Linked DNA regions of Hyalangium ruber. Each later gene encodes a partner of the first gene's protein in a complex. Links are inferred from orthologs where the notes say so. Each region holds a gene or a part of one and is shown in the gene's direction. Other genes may lie near its edges. The genes, in order: SYV04_RS34355 and lpxA.

The links.
Region 2: the proteins of SYV04_RS34355 (region 1) and lpxA are in contact, whole or in part, in a crystal structure (PDB 4J09), measured with the Escherichia coli proteins. The link is inferred for Hyalangium ruber from one-to-one orthologs.

The regions. Positions count from the first base shown.
Region 1 is NZ_JAXIVS010000015.1:79,924-83,232, forward strand. What follows is about bases 287-3,286. They hold SYV04_RS34355 (MFS transporter), read left to right. Parts: upstream 287-1,222; coding sequence 1,223-2,350; downstream 2,351-3,286. Other genes in these bases: pxpB (5-oxoprolinase subunit PxpB), read left to right, coding at 287-294; SYV04_RS34350 (5-oxoprolinase subunit C family protein), read left to right, coding at 291-1,226; SYV04_RS34360 (5-oxoprolinase subunit PxpA), read left to right, coding at 2,332-3,036; SYV04_RS34365 (glycoside hydrolase family 15 protein), read right to left, coding at 3,055-3,286. Outside these bases: more of pxpB, read left to right, coding at 1-286; more of SYV04_RS34365, read right to left, coding at 3,287-3,309. UniProt on the Escherichia coli protein: Probably transports across the inner membrane the two dehydrated forms of N-acetylneuraminate (Neu5Ac), 2,7-anhydro-N-acetylneuraminate (2,7-AN) and 2-deoxy-2,3-didehydro-N-acetylneuraminate (2,3-EN).
Region 2 is NZ_JAXIVS010000009.1:397,821-401,066, forward strand. Bases 237-3,173 are described here. They hold lpxA (acyl-ACP--UDP-N-acetylglucosamine O-acyltransferase), read left to right. Parts: upstream 237-1,285; coding sequence 1,286-2,062; downstream 2,063-3,173. Other genes in these bases: lpxD (UDP-3-O-(3-hydroxymyristoyl)glucosamine N-acyltransferase), read left to right, coding at 237-798; fabZ (3-hydroxyacyl-ACP dehydratase FabZ), read left to right, coding at 798-1,259; SYV04_RS26515 (LpxI family protein), read left to right, coding at 2,072-2,875; SYV04_RS26520 (OmpA family protein), read left to right, coding at 3,094-3,173. In the rest of the region: more of lpxD, read left to right, coding at 1-236; more of SYV04_RS26520, read left to right, coding at 3,174-3,246.

The DNA.
Region 1 (3,309 bases):
GGCTTCCGGCCGGGCTTTCCGTTCCTCGGAGGGCTCGACCCTCGGCTGTTCTCGGCCCGGCTGCCCTCCCCACGCGTCGCGGTGCCCGCGGGCTCGGTGGGCATCGGCGGACAGCAGACGGGCATCTACCCCGTGAGGAGCCCGGGAGGCTGGAGGCTCATCGGCAGGACGCCCCTGCGGCTCTTCTCGCCCGAGGCGGACCCGCCTTTCGCCGTGGGCCTGGGCGACCGGCTGCGCTTCGTCCCCATCTCCGAGGAGCGCTATCGCGCGCTCGGCGGGGAGGTGCCGGCATGAGCCTCCGCGTTCGCAAGCCGGGGATGCTCACCACGATCCAGGACCTGGGTCGCCCGGGCTTTGGACGGTGGGGCGTCTCGCCGTGTGGCGCGATGGATCCGCTGGCGCTCTCGCTCGCCAATCTCCTCGTGGGCAACGCCCCGGGCGCTCCGGCGCTCGAGGTGACCGCGCTGGGCCCGGAATTGGTGTTCGAGGAAGAGGCGACGTTCGCCATCGCCGGGGCGGACCTCGGCGCCACGCTGGACGGAGCCGGCCTCGCCCCAGGCCTGGCGCATCGGGCACACGTGGGGCAGACGCTCCGGTTTGGAACCCGGGTGTGGGGTGCCCGGGCCTACGTCGCCGTGGCTGGAGGTGGGCTGGGCCAAAGCGCACGCTCCTTCCTGGGCAGCACCGCGACGGACATGGAAGCAGGCCTCGGCGGGCTGAGCGGCCGCCCGCTGCGCGCGGGGGATGCGCTGCGGCTCAAGCCGCAACCTCCCTTTCAGGCGCGGGCGGTACGGGGCGCCCGGGAGCATGGGTACCCGCAGCCCTGGGAAGAGGTGCGCTTCATCCCCGAGGCCAGCCCGCGCATCTCCTCGGAGGCTCAGGAGCGCTTCGTCTCGACGCGCTTTCGCGTCTCCTCCCGGTCGAACCGCGTGGGCTACCGGCTGGAGGGGCCCGCGCTGCCGGTGGTGCCCTCGGCGCTTCAGCTCTCGGAGCCGGTGGCGCCGGGCACAATCCAACTCCCTCCAGACGGTCAGCCCATCGTGCTGATGGCGGATCGACAGACCACGGGCGGCTACCCGCGCCTGGGGCAGGTCATCCGCGCCGATGTGCCCAAGCTCGCCCAGCGCTGGCTGGGAGACACGCTGTCCTTCCGTGCCGTCACACTGGATGAAGCGCGGCAGTCCTTGCGCGAGCTGCAGGCCTGGCTCGAAGGAGCGGTCCCATGATCTTCGCCTGGTACCTGGAAGCGGACTCGAAGCAGCGCCGAGCGCTCTGGGCGGGCTCCCTGGGGTGGATGCTCGACAGCATGGACACCATGCTGTACGCGCTCGTCCTCACGCACCTGATGCGGGACTTCGCGATGACGGAGCGCGAGGCAGGGCTGCTCGGCTCGCTCACGCTGCTGTCGTCCGCCGTGGGAGGCGCGCTCTTTGGTGTCCTCGCCGATCGCCTGGGGCGGAAGTGGGCGCATCGCGGCAAGGCGCTGGGGCTGATGCAGAGCAGCTGGGCAGTGGGCTACGCGATCGCGGCGGTGGTGACGGCGCTGGTGCTACCTCGGTTCGGGTGGCGGGCCGTGTTCTTCGTGGGAATCCTTCCGGCGCTGCTCACGCTCTGGATCCGCAAGGAGGTCCCCGAGTCCCAGCAGTGGAAGGATCTCCACGAGCGCCCACGGACCGAGGGAGTGCCCCACGTCGGCATGGGCGAGGTGCTCCGGAACCCGGTGGTGCTGCGCAGGATGGGAATCGCCGCCACCGTGAACGCGGCGACGATGTTCGCCTGGTGGGGGCTCTTCACGTGGATCCCCCGGTTCCTGGGCGTTCCCATCGAGCAGGGAGGCGCCGGCCTGGACATCGTGAAGAGCACCACCTGGATCGTCTTGATGCAGGTGGGGATGTGGGTCGGCTACGTGAGCTTCGGCTTCATCAGCGACCGGTTCCGTCCGAAGCCCACGTACATCACCTATCTGTTGGTGGCGGCGGGGCTGGTGCTCATCTACTCGCGCGTGCGCGACTCGACGGTGCTCCTGTTCCTGGGGCCCCTGGTCGCCTTCTTCGGCACGGGGTACTTCACGGGCTTCGGGGTGATGACGGCCGAGATGTTCCCCACGCGGATCCGCGCCACGGCCCAGGGGTTCACCTACAACGTGGGGCGCGCCCTGAGCGCGGTGGCGCCCTTCGCGGTGGGCTCGCTGGCGGTGACCCATGGCCTGCGAGTGGCGTTCCTCCTGGTCTCCGGGGCCTTTTTGGTGGCGGGCGTGCTCGCGTTCCTGTTGCCGGTCCAGGGACGGGGTGAACTGGAGGGAGCGGTCGCACGCAAGGAGGCCTTGAACACATGGGAACAGGGCAACTGACGACGCGGTGTCTCCTCAACATCGATCTGGGAGAGCTACCCGACGAAGACGAGCAACTCTACGCGCTCGCCCACGTGGCCAACATCGCGTGTGGCGGGCACGCGGGTGACGAGCGCTCCATTCGCGAGGCGCTGGAGCGGTGCGTGCGCCATGGCACCCAGGCGGGGGCGCATCCTTCTTACGAGGATCGCGAGGGCTTCGGGCGCCGGGCCCTGGAGGTGACGCCAGAGGTGCTGCGCGCCCAGGTCGCCGCCCAGTGCGCACGGCTCGCCGCGCAGGCCTCGGCCGTGGGGGTGCCGGTGCAGTTCTCCAAACCGCACGGCGCGCTCTACCACGCGGCGAACCGCGATCCTGCGCTAGCCCGAGCGGTGGTCACCGCAACAAAAGAGGTGCTCGGCCCGCGCGTCACCGTCATCGGTCCAGGCGCCGGAGCCCTGCGCGAGGCGGCCCTGGCGGAGGGGCTCTCCTACGCACGGGAGGGCTTCGCCGATCGCGCCACCCTGCCAGACGGAACGCTCGTGCCCCGAGGACAGCCGGGCGCCGTCATCACCGATCCCACTGTGGCGCGGGAGAACGCCCGCCGACTGTCTCAGAGCGGAACCGTGGACACGCTGTGCGTCCACGGCGACACCCAGGGCGCGGTGGGGATAGCGCGAGAGGTCCGCGCGGTCCTCGACGCGAGCTGAGTCCCCCTCAGTGCCCCGTCACTTACGACAGACAGGGGTGTACCGGCAGGCGACGACACTCGGCTGTTCGACGGGGTAACCCGCCTGGATGGACCACGCCAGCCGTACGAACTGGGCGTGAGACCAGGTGAGCGGAGTGGCCGAGAAGGTGCCCTCCCCTGTCGAGAAGCCAGGCTGTCCAGACGGAGGCCGCCCATCCCAGACCTGCTCGGGCAACATGTACCCCTCGTTGCCCGAACGCGCCATCGCGGCCAGGTACCCTTCCGCCGGCTG
Region 2 (3,246 bases), on another replicon or contig:
CTGCTGACGCTCTTCCAGCCCTCGCAGCGGCCCGCAGCGGGCGTGAGCCCCCAGGCCCATGTCCACCCCGAGGCCACGGTCCATCCCGAGGCCACGGTGATGGCGGGAGCCACGGTGGAGCAGGGTGCCTCGGTGGGCGCGCGCACCGTGCTCTATCCGGGCGCCTACGTGGGACCGGCCGCCCGCATCGGCGAGGACTGCCTGCTCTACCCGAACGTCACCGTGCGCGAGCGCTGCGAGGTCGGCTCACGTGTCATCCTCCACGCCTCGAGCGTGGTGGGCGCGGATGGCTTCGGCTTCGCGTTCGACGCCGAGGGCGAGAACGGGCCCTCGCACTTCAAGATCCCCCAGACGGGCATCGTCCGCATCGAGGATGACGTCGAGGTGGGGGCCTGCACCTGTATCGACCGGGCCACCATTGGCGAGACGGTGATTGGTCGCGGGACGAAGATCGACAACCTAGTGCAGATCGCCCACAACGTGAAGGTGGGCCCGCTGTCGCTGATCTGCGCGCAGGCCGGAGTGTCCGGCTCGGCGGAATTGGGCACGGGCGTGGTGCTGGCGGGGCAGGTGGGGGTGGTGGGCCACATCCGGGTCGGGGACCTGGCCAAGGTGGGTGCCCAGTCCGGCGTGGCGCACGATGTGCCAGACGGACAGGTGGTCTCCGGCAGCCCAGCGGTGCCGCACAAGGAGTGGCTGAGGAACTCGGCGGCGCTGAACCTGCTGGGGGACCTGGTCAAGGAAGTACGAACCCTGCGTCGCAGGGTGGAGTTGCTCGAGAAGGAGAAGGGCGGATGATGGATATCGGAGAAATCCAGCGGTTGCTGCCCCACCGCTACCCGTTCCTGTTGGTGGATCGGGTCGTGGAGATCATCCCGGGGCAGAAGCTGACGGCGTACAAGAACGTCACCATCAACGAGCCCTTCTTCAACGGCCACTTTCCAGGACACCCGGTGATGCCGGGCGTGCTCATCCTGGAGGCGCTGGCGCAGGCCTCGGCCATCCTCGCTTACAAGAGCGAGAACATGGACCCCGAGTCGAAGGTCACCTACCTGATGGGCGTGGACAACGCGAAGTTCCGCAAGCCGGTGCTGCCTGGAGACAGGCTGCAGTTGGGCATCGAGGTGCTGCGGCACAAGGGTGTGATCTGGAAGACGAAGGGGACCGCCACGGTCGACGGTGTGAAGGTGGCCGAGGGTGAGTTCCTGGCCACGGTGGTGGACAAGGACGCGAAGGCCGCCGAGGAGCCGGCGCCCTGAGCGGGCGGGACGGAAGGAGAGAAGTCATGGCTCAGGTTCACCCCACGGCGGTCGTTCACCCGGATGCCCAGCTCCACGAGACGGTGGAGGTTGGCCCCTTAGCGGTGATCGGTCCGAAAGTGCGGATTGGCGAAGGAACGCGCGTGGGGCCTCACGCCGTCATCGAGGGCCGCACGACGCTGGGCGCACGCAACCACGTGTTCCAGTTCTCCTCGCTGGGCGCCGCGCCCCAGGACCTCAAGTATGGGGGCGAGGACACCGAGCTGATCATCGGTGACGAGAACCAGATTCGTGAGTTCACCACGCTGCACATCGGCACGGAGGGCGGCGGCGGGGCGACGCGGATCGGCAACCGCAACCTCTTCATGGCCAACAGCCATGTGGCCCATGACTGCGTGGTGGGCAATGGCTGCATCCTGGCCAACAGCGCCGCGCTGGGCGGGCACGTGCAGGTGGAGGACCACGTCATCCTCTCGGGGCTGACGGCCATTCACCAGTTCACCCGGCTGGGCAGGCACTCCTTCATCGCTGGCGGCGCCATGGTCGTCATGGACGTTCCCCCATACTGCATGGCCCAGGGAGACCGGGCCGAGCTGGTGGGGCTGAACACCGTGGGCCTGGAGCGGCACGGCTTCAACGAGGAGCGGATCGCCCGCATCAAGGAGGCGTACAAGATCCTCTTCCGCTCCAAGCTGGGCGTCACCGAGGCCCTGGCGAAGCTGAAGGCGGAGCTGGGCGGCCACCCGGAGATCGATCACCTGATCGACTTCGTCAGCAAGAGCAAGCGCGGGCTGACGCGCTAGGCCCGCGCGGTGGAGCGGATCGGCCTCATCGCCGGCAACGGCCAGTTGCCCTTCCTCTTCGCCCGCGAGGCCCGCTCGCGGGGGCTGGAGGTCATCGCGGTGGCGCACCGCGGCGAGACGGATCCGGCGCTGGAGGCGGAGGTCTCCGCCTTCACGTGGGTGCGGCTCGGGCAGGTGGACCGCATCGTGCGCGCCTTCCAGAAGGCGGAGGTGAAGCGCGCGGCGATGGCGGGTGGCATCGGCCGGGTGCGGGCGCTCACCGAGGCCTGGCCGGACCTGGGCGCGGTGCGCATCATCTCGCGCCTGCGCAGCTTCCGGGATGACACGCTGCTTCGCGCCATCGCGGACTACTTCGAGGCGAGCGGCGTCACCATCGTGGCGCCCACGGACTACCTGGCCCAGGTGCTCTCCCCGGCGGGACACCTGGCGGGCCCGAGGCTGCACCCAGCGCAAGAGAAGGACGTGGCGCTGGGAGTAGAGGTGGCCGCGTTGCTGGGCCAGGCGGACGTGGGGCAGACGGTGGTGGTGCGCAACGGGCACGTGCTGGCCCTGGAGGCGGTGGAGGGGACGGACGAGACCATCCGCCGGGGTGGGAAGCTGGGCGGCAAGGGCGCGGTGGTGGTGAAGCGCTGCAAGCCAGGGCAGGACCTGCGCTTCGATCTGCCGGCGGTGGGCCCTCGCACGCTGGAGGTCATGCGGGAGGTGGGGGCGACGGTGTTGGCGGTGGAGGCAGGGAAAACGGTGCTGTTGGACGCACCCCAGCTCTTCCAGGCCGCCGAGACGAACGGTGTCTCCGTGGTGGCGGTGCCCTAGGCGCGGTGTCCGACATCTGTCGGATGTCGTACCTCGCTGGCCCCGTTCCCTGAATTCACAGAGCGTCCTACCGTCCTCCCCCTTAGGGAATCCCGCGCGCCGGGACCCTGTTTGTCCGCAACCGGCCCACCCGAGGTAGCCGCTCGATGACCGCTCGCCTGCTCTTGCTCTGCCTCGCCCTGACCGCTGTACCCGCCCTTGGAGGGGAAGCCATCCGCGTGACTCTCGAAGGACGTGCGGCGCTGGGCCAGGGGATGCCGGCGCTAAAGGTCCACATCCTGGAGCCCATCGCGGGCCTCGAGCTGAAGCTCAAGCGCTCGGACGGCCAGACGCTCGAGCAGAAGGGGAGCGGGCGACCAGGCACGACGAAG